DNA from 3 places in the Streptococcus sp. k-628 genome. Region 1 is predicted to be linked to each of the others. Evidence: predicted binding sites of a transcription regulator. Region 1 holds the regulator's gene; each other region holds the start of a gene.

Region 1 (4,296 bases):
AGTGAGACAAATTGGTCCATTGGTGATATTGCCCTCCACAAGAAATGGGGAGAGGGAACTGTTCTGGAAGTTTCAGGTAGCGGTGCTACGCAGGAATTAAAGATTAATTTCCCAGAAGTTGGCCTGAAAAAACTTTTAGCTAGTGTAGCTCCAATTGAGAAAAAAATCTAATTTTTTATCCTTCTCACGAATAATAAAGTGAGGAGGATTTTTATGTACAGTATTTCATTCCAAGAAGATTCACTATTACCAAGAGAAAGACTGGCCAAGGAAGGAGTAGAAGCGCTCAGTAATCAAGAGTTGCTAGCTATTTTACTCAGGACAGGAACACGTCAAGCTAGCGTTTTTGAAATTGCCCAGAAAGTCTTGAGCAATCTTTCAAGCCTAACTGATTTGAAAAAAATGACCCTGCAGGAGTTGCAGAGTCTGTCTGGTATTGGTCGTGTTAAAGCCATAGAATTACAAGCTATGATTGAGCTGGGTCATCGTATTCACAAACATGAGACCCTTGAAATGGAAAGTATTCTTAGCAGTCAAAAGCTGGCCAAGAAGATGCAGCAGGAGTTGGGACATAAAAAACAAGAGCACTTGGTGGCGCTCTATCTCAATACTCAAAATCAAATCATCCATCAACAGACCATTTTTATCGGTTCTGCAACTCGTAGTATTGCTGAACCACGAGAGATTCTTCACTATGCTATCAAGCATATGGCGACTTCACTCATCTTGGTTCACAATCATCCTTCAGGAGCGGTAGCGCCTAGCCGAAATGATGATCATGTTACTAAACTTGTCAAAGAAGCCTGCGACCTGATGGGAATTGTCCTCTTGGACCATTTGATTGTCTCATATTCTAGTTACTTTAGTTACCGTGAAAAAACAGATTTAATCTAAAGTTCATTAACGACATAGTCAAAGAGGTTTTTATCTTTGGGACGATTTTCAAAAAGAAACTCTGGATGCCATTGGACACCGAGAAAGGCGACATCATCCGTACTCATAACAGCTTCTATAATACCATCTTTAGGATCATGAGCCGCAATCTTTAAATTTGGTGCTAAATCCTTGATGCTCTGGTGGTGGAAGGAGTTGATATGGGAGATTTCTCCATAGATTTCTCGAAGAACAGTATTTGGTTCTGTCACCAAGCGTTGAGTTGTGTATTCGGCAGAACAATCCTGCCAGTGGTCTTCTATATCTTGGTACAAAGTTCCACCCATGGCAACGTTAAAAAGCTGAGTCCCACGACAGACAGAGAAAATCGGCTTTTGCTGTTTGATAGCTTCCTTGATGAGGGCTAGTTCGAATATATCTCTTTGAAGGTGGTAGTCATCGCTATCAATAGTTTTTGGTTCACCATAGAATTTTGGATCAACATTTTGCCCACCTGTCAAGATGAGCTTGTCAATCATACTGATATAGTGGCAGGCCATTTCTTGATCACCAATCGGTAGGATGATGGGAATCCCTCCAGCGTCTTTAACGCCTTCAACAAAGCCTTTTGCTGCGTAGCTCATCATGATGTCATCATCTGGATGAGTTTTTTCGTTTCCTGTAATCCCTATAACTGGTTTTTTCATAAAATGATTTTCGCTTTCTAATCCTCTTTTCTCATGAAATAGAGGAGGGTTTGGAGTTCACTTGTCAAATCGACATACTGAACGACCACGTCCTTTGGTAAATGCAGATGGACTGGTGAAAAACTGAGAATTCCTTTCACGCCAGCATCCACCAAGAGATTGGCAACCTCTTGTGACTTGACGCTGGGAACGGTCAGGATAGCAGTTTTGACATCAGCATCCTTGATTTTATCCTTGATTTGAGAAATTCCGTAAATGGGAATCCCATCAGGAGTTTGGCTACCGACTTCAGGATGGTCATCCAGGTCAAAGGCCATGATAATCTTCATCTTGTTACGCTCATGAAAGCGGTAGTGGAGAAGGGCATGGCCCATATTTCCAATACCAACCAGCATGACATTGGTGATGGAGTTATCATTAAGCAAATCGGCAAAAAATGTCATTAGTTTTTTGACATCATAGCCAAAACCACGACGACCTAGTTCACCAAAATAGGAAAAATCACGACGTACGGTCGCTGAATCAATACCGATAGCCTCTGCAATTTGTTTAGAGTTGGCACGTTCAATCTTTTCTGCATGAAATCTCTTAAAAATTCGATAGTAGAGAGAGAGTCTTTTCGCTGTAGCCTTTGGAATAGCAGACTGTTTATCTTTCACAAAATCACAACCTTTCTATTCTTCTATTTTATAGAAACATTGTGAAAAAATCAACAAAAACAAGAAAAAACTAAGAAAAATCTTAGTTTTGATGTAAAAAATCTGCATGTGATAGAAAACGGTAGAGGTCTCCGACCAGACCCTGATAAACTTTCTGGCCATTAAAAGTCAGAGAAGTTACATAAAGTGTATCTGGCAGGGTCACACATCCTGACAAAGCCAGCATGAGTGCCTCATAATCTTCATACTTGAGAGTCCGCTCTACATGATAGCTGTCTTTATAGGTCAGTTCAAACATATGGGACCTATCTTTCAGATTTTGTAAAGACACCACGTTCTACTAAGCTATCCATGAGGAAGTAGAATTTTTCCTGATGAATGTGGTGGTCTTCTGATTTGAAAATATCAACCAGACGAAGACCAAACTTGTCAGTGATATTGATTTTAGCTCCTGTTAGTTCTTTATTGATAATGATTTTGAGTTGGAAGCCCTCACCGCTGTTTGGTACCTTTTCAAGTAGGTGAGTCAGTTCATAGTTACCAACTTTTGTCTCAAAAAATGTGTTGTCTTTGAGGGTGAATTTTTTTACAGAAGGGCTAAGAGTATAGTCGTAACGACAATTTTTTAATTGAATGGTTTTTTCAAATGCCATATGGCTAACCTCCGATAATTTCTTTTAAGGTTTTTGCGAGGGTTTGTAGATCTTCAACAGTATTTTGTGGCGACAAACTGATACGAACGGATTCCTTCAGACGTTCTGAATTTGCCCCGTACATGGCTTCAAGAACATGGCTGGATTGGACAATGCCTGCCGTACAGGCTGAGCCAGTAGAGATTGAAATTCCAGCTAAATCTAGCCGAAGGAGTAAGAGGTCATTTTTCTGACCAGGAAATCCAATATTGAGAACATAAGGGAGATGATGTTCTCCTCTATTCACGTAATACTGAATTCCTTCTAGCTCTGCCAGAAAGGCAGTTTCTAGATTTTGTACATGTTGAAAATGTTCTTCTTGTTTTTCTAGGTCTTCTTTTAGGGCTGCAACCATGCCTATGATGGCAGCTAAATTTTCAGTTCCTGCACGTTTTTTCTGTTCTTGGTCTCCGCCATGTAGATAGGAATCAAAATCCATGCTAGACGCGTAGAGAAAGCCGATTCCCTTAGGACCATGGAACTTGTGGGCAGAAGCAGTGAGAAAATCAATGCCCAATTCTTCTGGGTGTATAGGGATTTTACCAATAGCCTGAACTGCATCGACATGATAGGCAGCTGGGTGTTGCTTGAGTATTTGGCCAATTTCAGCAATGGGTAGTAGGTTTCCTGTCTCATTATTAGCAAACATGGTAGAAACCAAAATCGTATCATCACGTAAAGCCTTTTGAATTTGCTGGGCTGTGATTTCTTGATTTTCTGGCTGGATAATGGTTGCTTCAAACCCAAAGTGTTGAACCAAGTAATCAATTGTTTCAAGGACAGCATGGTGCTCAATGGCAGTTGTGATGATATGTTTTCCTTGTTCTTGATGACGAAGGCAGTAGCCAATGATGGCAGTATTGTTGCCTTCAGTCCCACCAGAAGTGAAAAAGATATGTTGAGGTTTTGTCCCCAGTAACTGAGCTAGTTCCTGACGGGCTTCTCGCAAGAGTTTGTCAGCTTGACGACCATGTCCATGAATACTAGAAGGATTTCCATGGGTTTCTTGCATCACCTTGGTCATAGCTGAAATAGCAACTGCTGACATAGGAGTCGTTGCAGCATTGTCCAAATAAATCAAAGAATCACCTTATTTCTTTTTGTTGTAGGCAAAGAGTGGGCTGACTGGTTTTCTTTCGTGGATACGGACGATGGCATCACCAATTAACTCACTAGCAGTGATGTAGCATACGTTTTTAGGAGTTTTTTCTTTTGTTGCTACTGAATCAGTCACAAGAATTTCCTTAATATTAGTATTGTCAAGAAGTTCAGCAGCTCCTTCGACGAAGAGACCGTGGCTAGAAACAGCATAAATTTCTGTAGCTCCTTCACGTTCAACGATTTTAGCAGCTTCAGAGAAGGTAC
Region 2 (4,296 bases), on a different contig from region 1:
GTCATTTCTTCTGCTACTTGGTGTTGAACTTCAAGGGCAATCTCATCTTTTTTCTCAAACAATTCATCCAAGGTTAATTTTGGAACAGAAGAGCGAAGGGCGTCTTCAATATAAGATTTAATCTGAGATTCTGGACGCATGAGTTTATAGTAGGCATCTGTCACGCTCTGCTCATTGACACGGTACTGAGTCGCTACATTCATCATAACGAACACATTGTCCTTGGTCTTGGTCTCAACCACAATATCGCTTTGCAACAATCGCAACTGAATCCGCGCCGCAATCGAGTCAATCCCAAAAGGCAAGCGAATATGAATACCGCTATTGGAAACCTTTTGGTATTTCCCAAAGCGTTCAATAATCGCCACCGACTGCTGACGAACCACATAAACCGTACTCAATGTGACTATCAGCAATAGGAGCACACAAACAATCAGAAAAATCATGAAAAATATTGCCATAATGGAACCTCCACAAGTATTTTTCTAGTATTATAGCACATTTAAAGAAGGCTGTACCGTTTTTACTGCGATTTTTCCTGAAATGTCAATAATTAGAGGTGAATTGTCCTATTGTCGTCCAATCTCTTGCTAAAACAACTCTTTATAAAAGGCAATCGTTTCTTCTAAGGTTGGCATAAATGGATTTCCTGGTGCGCAGGCATCAATCAAGGCATTCTTAGAAAGGTATTCAAAGTCGAAATCTTTTTCTTCAATACCAAGTTCAGTCAATTTCTTAGGAATACCTACTGTCTCAGAAAGCTTCTCAATCTCAGCAATTGCATAATCGGCACATTCTTGATCTGATTTACCTTCTACATGAAGTCCCAAGGCTTTAGCAACATTGCGAAAAGCTTCTGGTACACGTTTAGCATTTTCACGTTCTATAACTGGTAGCAACATAGCACAGCAAACACCGTGTGGCAAATTATATACTGCACCGAGTTGGTGAGCCATTGAGTGAACATAACCAAGACCAGCATTATTAAAGCTCATACCACCAAGGAAAATAGCATTGACCATACCTTCACGCGCTTCAATATCGTGTCCGTTTGCTACGGCACGAGGAAGATATTCCTTGATAAGCTCAATAGCACCAATAGACAGTTTCTTGGTTACATCATAAGCACCAGGTGTTACCAAAGCTTCAACAGCGTGAGTCAGAGCATCCATACCTGTCGCTGCAGTCAAAGCTTGAGGTTTGGAAAGCATGAGTTCAGGGTCATTAACAGAGATAAGAGCAAGGCTATTCTTATCAACCATTACCATCTTAACCTTGCGTTCTTCATCAGTAATCACATAATTAATAGTAATTTCTGCAGAAGTTCCTGCCGTTGTATTGATAGCCACAACTGGCAAGCCTTTTTTAGCAGACTTATGAAGCCCTTCATAATCCTGTGGTTTCCCACCATTTGTAGCTATGATAGAAATACAACTAGCTGCATCCTGTGGAGAACCCCCACCAAGACTGATGATAAAGTCACAGCCATGTTCTTGCAAAGCAGCTACCCCATCTGTGACATTCTTACAAGTAGGGTTTGGCTCTACATCGCTAAAGATGACATATTCGATTCCTTCTGTATCTAGCGGTTTTAAAACCTTAGGCAAAATGTCACTGCCTTCGATGTACTTATCTGTCACCAAAAGTGCCTTTTTATAGCCAAGTTCCTTGATATAAGGACCCACTTCATTTACAACACCTTTACCAATAAGGTTGACTGCCGGAACATAAAATGTAGCCATATAATTTTCCTCCTGCGCCTTCGCGCTATATATTTAACATCATTATATTACTTTTTGTATTCGTTTTCAATTATTTGTGAAATATCTAACAAATGTTTTTAAAAGGATAGGAGGGACGTAAGTTCACCTCCTATATAAACAAATTTTATTTATGTAGTGGCCCCAACAACTGACATGCACGATAGTCTGCTGATTCTAGATCATCTGTTCCAAATAAGGACCAATTTTTAGGTCTAAAGATATCTTCCTCAGGTACATTATGCATATTGACAGGAATTCTCAACATAGAAGCCAAGGTAATCAAGTCTGCACCAATGTGTCCATATGTTATCGCTCCGTGATTAGCTCCCCAATTATTCATGACGTCATAGACAGACTTGAATGCACCTTTTCCTGTCAAACGTGGAGCAAACCAAGTAGTTGGCCATCCTGGATCTGTACGATTATCTAAAGTATGGTGAACATCTTCAGGAAGTTCAAGTGTGTAACCTTCTGCAATTTGTAGCACTGGACCAACCCCTTTTAGAAGATTGAGACGTACCATTGTTACTGGCATATCCCCCTTCGTCAAGAAGCGAGTTGAGAATCCTCCTCCACGGAAGTATTCGCGGTTTGCTGGTGGGAAGTCTGTGTTTTCAAGCATAGCCTGCACTTCACTTTCTTCCAACTCCCAGAATGGTTTCATAACAGGTTTGCCATCTCGAGTAGCTTGACCTGTACCATCCAATGTACAAGAACCTGAGTTGATTAGATGTAAGAATCCAGCTGCAGCACGCCCCTCTAAAGCATGTCCCGTTACACGTTTAACAGCCTCTGGACTCCAATAAGTACGCACGTCAGCAAAGATTTGTGGGGTATTCGTCAATAAGTAATTAAAGAGCATAGACACACCATTTAGTGAATCATTCTCTGTCGCAAATACAAATGGTTTTCGAATACCATTCCAGTCAAACTGAGTATTGAGAAAAGTTTCCATAAAATCTCCATTTGGAAAATGGTCTGTCCACTGACGTTGACCTTGAAAACCAGCTACTAAAGCATGGTGACCAACTGCTTCTTCCTCAAAACCAAGCTCTGCTAAACGAGGATTCCCCTGCATAAGATCTCGACCAATCATGAACATTTTTACAACAAATTCCCATTGTTTTTCTTTTTCTTCTTTAGAAAGAATCAAATCTTCACGATTGCGATCAACACCTTCTTTAATATGTTCTTTTACCCAAACCATAGCACGTTCGAACTCTTCTGGGTCATAAATACCACGGTCAATACGGCGTGTAAATTCCGTCATATCTACAGATTCATTTCTCATTCCTAGGTATTCTTGGAAGAAATCTGGATTCACAATAGAACCACCAATACCCATTGATACACTACCCATTGATAGGTAAGCAGTGTCTCGCATCAAGCCAGTTGCAAGAGCTGCACGCGCATAACGTAAAAGTTTTTCTTTGACATCTTCTGGAATATCTGTATCACTAGCTTCTTGAACATCTCTACCATAAATCCCAAAGGCTGGAATCCCTTTTTGAGCATGTGAAGCTAGTACAGCTGCAAGATAGACAGCTCCTGGACGTTCTGTCCCATTAAATCCCCAAATAGCATGAGGAATGTCTGGAGACATATCCATAGTTTCACTACCATAACACCAGCATGGTGTAACTGTAATTGTTGCGCAAACATTTGATTTTTTAAACAACTCATGTGAAGCTGCTGCCTCTGGAACACGACCAATGGTAGATGGAGAAATCACGCATTCCACAGGTTCCCCATCTGGATATTTCAATGTGCTTGAAATAAGATCTGCCACACTTTTAGCCATGTTCATTGTTTGCACTTCAAGTGATTCGCGTACACCTTGACGACGACCATCAATAGTCGGACGAATACCAATACGTGGATGTTGGATCATAATACTTTCCTCTTATTTTTCTGTTTCTTTCATACTACCATCGCCATTATATTTACGGTAGCCTGGGTGACGACCTGTAACCTTATAATTTTCTCGCATTGAGAATAGACGTTCTAAAGTAGGACGAGCAATTTCTTGTTCTTCAATACCTTTTGTAGACAGTAACATTCTTCCATGGAAGGTTGTCTTTGCTACTAATTCTAAAGTTTCCATACGGTAGTATGCTGTAATGACATCGCTTCCGACAGTCAGAGCTCCATGATTTTCTAATAGCATGACATCATGATCTGGTAAATAAGGTGTAATTGCTTCTGGCACTTCCATTGTAGACGGAACTCCAAATGGAGTTATAGGAATTGCCCCAACCACAATCGCGCTCTCAATTAGTGAATAAGTATCTAAAGGAATATGTGCAAGAGCAAATCCTGTTGCAATCGGTGGATGCGCGTGAACAACCGCACGGACATCCTCACGTTCTTCGTAACAACGAATGTGCATTTTAATTTCACTAGAAGGCCGGTAATCACCTTCTGCTTCTAAAATCTCTCCTTTGAGATTTAACTTCACCAGCTTTTCTGGAGTAATAAAACTTTTGCTGATGCCAGTAGGAGTTGCAATAATGGTATCCTCATCTAATCGAAC
Region 3 (4,296 bases), on a different contig from region 1:
AAACATGACTTATATCAAGACTGACGGACTTCAAGACGATGCTAATCGCTTGAACCGTAACATTCAGTTTGGTGTTCGTGAATTTGCAATGGGAACGATTTTGAACGGGATGGCTCTTCACGGTGGACTTCGTGTATACGGTGGAACTTTCTTCGTCTTCTCTGACTATGTGAAGGCAGCTGTTCGCTTGTCAGCCTTACAAGGACTTCCTGTGACTTATGTCTTTACCCACGATTCAATCGCAGTTGGTGAAGACGGTCCAACGCACGAACCAGTTGAGCACTTGGCAGGTCTTCGTGCTATGCCAAATCTGAATGTTTTCCGCCCAGCAGATGCGCGTGAAACGCAAGCAGCTTGGTACCTTGCAGTGACAAGCGAAAACACACCAACTGCCCTTGTCTTGACACGTCAAAACTTGACTGTTGAAGAGGGAACAGACTTCGACAAGGTTGCAAAAGGTGCCTATGTTGTCTATGAAAATGCAGCAGACTTTGATACGATCTTGATTGCAACAGGTTCAGAGGTCAATCTTGCTGTCGCAGCTGCTAAAGAATTGGCTAGTCAAGGCGAAAAAGTCCGCGTAGTCAGCATGCCATCTACAGATGTCTTTGATAAACAAGATGCAGCATACAAGGAAGAAATTCTTCCAGATGCAGTTCGCCGTCGTGTTGCAGTCGAAATGGGTGCGACTCAAAACTGGTACAAATATGTTGGTCTCGATGGTGCTGTTCTCGGTATTGATACCTTTGGAGCCTCTGCCCCAGCACCAAAAGTATTGGCAGAATATGGCTTTACTGTAGAAAATCTTGTAAAAGTCGTTCAAAACTTGAAATAATTCTAAAAATCAGGGCGCAAGCTCTGGTTTTTTCTTACTAGAAAAGTAAGGTACAATCTTGTAAAAGTAACTGAAATTTGATATAGTAGTCCTATGTAAAAGACAAAGGAGAATATAATGGAATCACAATATACATTTTTAATCATTCTTGTGGCTATGGTGGGCTTGATGTTCTTTACGCAACGCTCTCAAAAGAAACAAGCACAAAAGCGTATGGAAAGCTTGAATAAATTACAAAAAGGCTATGAAGTTATTACAATCGGGGGCCTTTATGGAACAGTCGATGAAGTAGATACAGAAAAGAAAACAATTGTTCTTGATGTAGATGGGGTTTACTTGACTTTTGAACTAGCTGCTATCAAGACAGTATTACCACTTAAAGAAACAGCTTCACTCGAAGGTGCAATTGAAAAATAAGACGGGATCACTAACTCCCGTTTTTCTATAAAAGAAAGGAAATGGGATGAAAAAATTAGTCTTTGTCTGTCTGGGAAATATTTGCCGCAGCCCTATGGCCGAGTTTGTGATGAAATCAATGACAGATAATTATGAAATCCAAAGTCGAGCGACTTCCTCTTGGGAACATGGCAATCCGATTCATAAGGGGACGCAAGGGATTTTTCAAGAGTATGAGATTCCTTATGACAAGAACAAGACGTCGCTTCAGATTAACAAGGAAGATTTTGAAGCCTTTGATTATATTATCGGCATGGATGCTTCGAATGTTTCTGACTTACGTCAGATGTGTCCAGTAGACTATCAAGATAAGATTTACTCATTTGCATCTGAAAGTGTACCAGATCCTTGGTATACAGGAGATTTTGAGGAAACCTATCGACGTGTTCAAGAGGGCTGTCAAGTTTGGCTAGAACGTTTAGAAAAGGAGAGTGAAGGTGGAAAATCTTAAGAATTTTTACGAAAAGTATCGAGTGTATCTGACTCGTCCACGTTTAGAGCTTTTAGCAGTAGTTACCATTGTTTTTTGTGCTGTACTCGTCTTTTTTCTAAATATTCCCAGAAAAGGTGTTCTAAAGCTTGATAATGGAACGATTGTTTACGACGGCAGTCTTGTACGTGGTAAAATGAATGGCCAAGGAACCATTACCTTCCAAAATGGAGACCAATATACAGGTGGTTTCAACAATGGAGCCTTCAACGGAAAAGGTACCTTTCAATCTAAAGAAGGCTGGACCTACGAAGGTGATTTTGTAAATGGTCAGGCTGAAGGGAAAGGGAAGCTAACAACAGAACAAGAAGTCGTTTATGAAGGGACTTTTAAACAAGGCGTTTTTCAACAAAAATAAAGCCTCCTTATCAAAGGAGGTATTGTTAGAATGTTTAAGTAAGCGCTTACCTGCAAATCCCTATCTTTCCAAGTCCCTCTTCCAAGCAAGTTTGTGAAATAAAAAAACATTTGAAATAAATTTCACAAACTTTAAAGAAAAAGCTTGCTAAGAAAAGAAAATAACAAACATTTCACAAGGTGCTAAAAATTCTTTGTGAAATGTTTATGAAACTGTTTACAAAGTTGAAATAATGCGTTATAATAAACTTGTGAAAAAATTAACAAAGGATTGAATCCTTGAAAGCTATGGAGGAAAATATGGCTGATAAAAAAACTGTGACACCAGAGGAAAAGAAACTCGCTGCTGAAAAGCATGTCGATGGATTGGTGCAAAAAGCTCTAGTTGCTCTTGAAGAAATGCGTAAGTTGGATCAAGAGCAGGTTGACTACATCGTTGCCAAAGCATCAGTAGCAGCTTTGGATGCCCACGGAGAATTGGCTTTACATGCCTTTGAAGAAACAGGACGTGGTGTATTTGAAGATAAAGCAACTAAGAACTTGTTTGCTTGTGAACACGTAGTAAACAACATGCGCCACACTAAGACAGTTGGCGTTATCGAAGAAGACGATGTAACAGGATTGACCCTGATTGCTGAACCAGTTGGTGTTGTTTGTGGTATTACCCCTACAACAAACCCAACATCAACAGCAATCTTCAAATCATTGATTTCATTGAAGACACGTAATCCAATCGTTTTTGCCTTCCACCCATCAGCTCAAGAATCATCAGCTCACGCAGCTCGTATCGTCCGCGATGCAGCTATCGCAGCTGGTGCTCCTGAAAACTGTGTACAGTGGATTACTCAACCATCTATGGAAGCAACTAGTGCGCTTATGAACCACGAAGGTATTGCGACAATTCTTGCAACAGGTGGTAACGCCATGGTGAAGGCTGCGTACTCATGTGGTAAACCAGCTCTTGGAGTAGGTGCTGGAAACGTTCCAGCTTATGTTGAAAAATCAGCTAACATTCGCCAAGCTGCACACGATATCGTCATGTCTAAATCATTTGATAACGGTATGGTCTGTGCATCTGAACAAGCGGTTATCATTGATAAAGAAATTTACGATGAATTTGTAGCAGAGTTCAAATCTTACCATACTTACTTTGTAAACAAGAAAGAAAAAGCTCTTCTTGAAGAATTCTGCTTTGGCGTGAAAGCAAACAGCAAAAACTGTGCTGGTGCAAAATTGAACGCTGACATCGTTGGTAAACCAGCAACTTGGATTGCAGAACAAGCAGGATTTACAGTTCCAGAAGGAACAAACATTCTTGCTGCTGAATGTAAAGAAGTTGGTGAAAATGAGCCATTGACTCGTGAAAAATTATCACCAGTTATCGCAGTTTTGAAATCTGAAAGCCGTGAAGATGGTATTATTAAGGCTCGTCAAATGGTTGAATTTAACGGTCTTGGTCACTCAGCAGCCATCCATACAGCTGACGAAGAATTGACTAAAGAATTTGGTAAAGCTGTTAAAGCTATTCGTGTTATCTGTAACTCACCTTCTACTTTCGGTGGTATCGGGGACGTTTACAATGCCTTCTTACCATCATTGACACTTGGATGTGGTTCTTACGGACGCAACTCAGTTGGGGATAACGTTAGTGCCATTAACCTCTTGAATATCAAAAAAGTCGGAAGACGGAGAAATAACATGCAATGGATGAAACTTCCTTCAAAAACATACTTTGAACGTGATTCAATTCAATACCTTCAAAAATGTCGTGACGTTGAACGTGTCATGATCGTTACTGACCATGCCATGGTAGAGCTTGGTTTCCTTGATCGTATCATCGAACAACTTGATCTTCGTCGTAATAAGGTTGTTTACCAAATCTTTGCTGATGTAGAACCAGATCCAGATATCACAACTGTAAACCGTGGTACTGAGATTATGCGTGCCTTTAAACCAGATACAATCATCGCTCTTGGTGGTGGTTCTCCGATGGATGCCGCTAAAGTAATGTGGCTCTTCTACGAACAACCAGAAGTGGACTTCCGTGACCTTGTTCAAAAATTCATGGATATCCGTAAACGTGCCTTCAAATTCCCATTGCTTGGTAAGAAGACTAAATTCATCGCTATCCCAACTACATCTGGTACAGGATCTGAAG

What was found. Region 1 encodes Rex, which represses fermentation and respiration genes when NADH is low (regulators of the CRP and FNR family bind a similar motif). Its sites were predicted from a motif close to TTGTGAANTANTTCACAA; they were not measured.
Region 2: HT730_RS00960 (iron-containing alcohol dehydrogenase) is a predicted target of Rex. The motif match lies at 1,817-1,834, and genes of this name have one in related genera.
Region 3: adhE (bifunctional acetaldehyde-CoA/alcohol dehydrogenase) is a predicted target of Rex. The motif match lies at 2,388-2,405, and genes of this name have one in related genera.

The regions. Positions count from the first base shown of each region.
Region 1 is NZ_VMMZ01000038.1:18,218-22,513, forward strand. Features, by position in the region: gene pcrA (DNA helicase PcrA) at 1-171, shown strand, start outside; gene radC (DNA repair protein RadC) at 214-894, shown strand; gene HT730_RS05180 (gamma-glutamyl-gamma-aminobutyrate hydrolase family protein) at 891-1,580, opposite strand; gene HT730_RS05185 (redox-sensing transcriptional repressor Rex) at 1,598-2,239, opposite strand; gene HT730_RS05190 (DUF4649 family protein) at 2,322-2,537, opposite strand; gene HT730_RS05195 (DUF1831 domain-containing protein) at 2,545-2,892, opposite strand; gene HT730_RS05200 (cysteine desulfurase family protein) at 2,897-4,012, opposite strand; gene HT730_RS05205 (ribose-phosphate diphosphokinase) at 4,022-4,296, opposite strand, start outside.
Region 2 is NZ_VMMZ01000008.1:24,650-28,945, forward strand. Features, by position in the region: gene HT730_RS00955 (SPFH domain-containing protein) at 1-461, opposite strand, end outside; gene HT730_RS00960 (iron-containing alcohol dehydrogenase) at 591-1,742, opposite strand; gene HT730_RS00965 (L-fucose isomerase) at 1,888-3,654, opposite strand; gene HT730_RS00970 (class II aldolase/adducin family protein) at 3,667-4,296, opposite strand, start outside.
Region 3 is NZ_VMMZ01000028.1:26,648-30,943, forward strand. Features, by position in the region: gene tkt (transketolase) at 1-835, shown strand, start outside; gene yajC (preprotein translocase subunit YajC) at 953-1,252, shown strand; gene HT730_RS04115 (low molecular weight protein-tyrosine-phosphatase) at 1,299-1,742, shown strand; gene HT730_RS04120 (hypothetical protein) at 1,729-2,139, shown strand; gene adhE (bifunctional acetaldehyde-CoA/alcohol dehydrogenase) at 2,439-4,296, shown strand, end outside.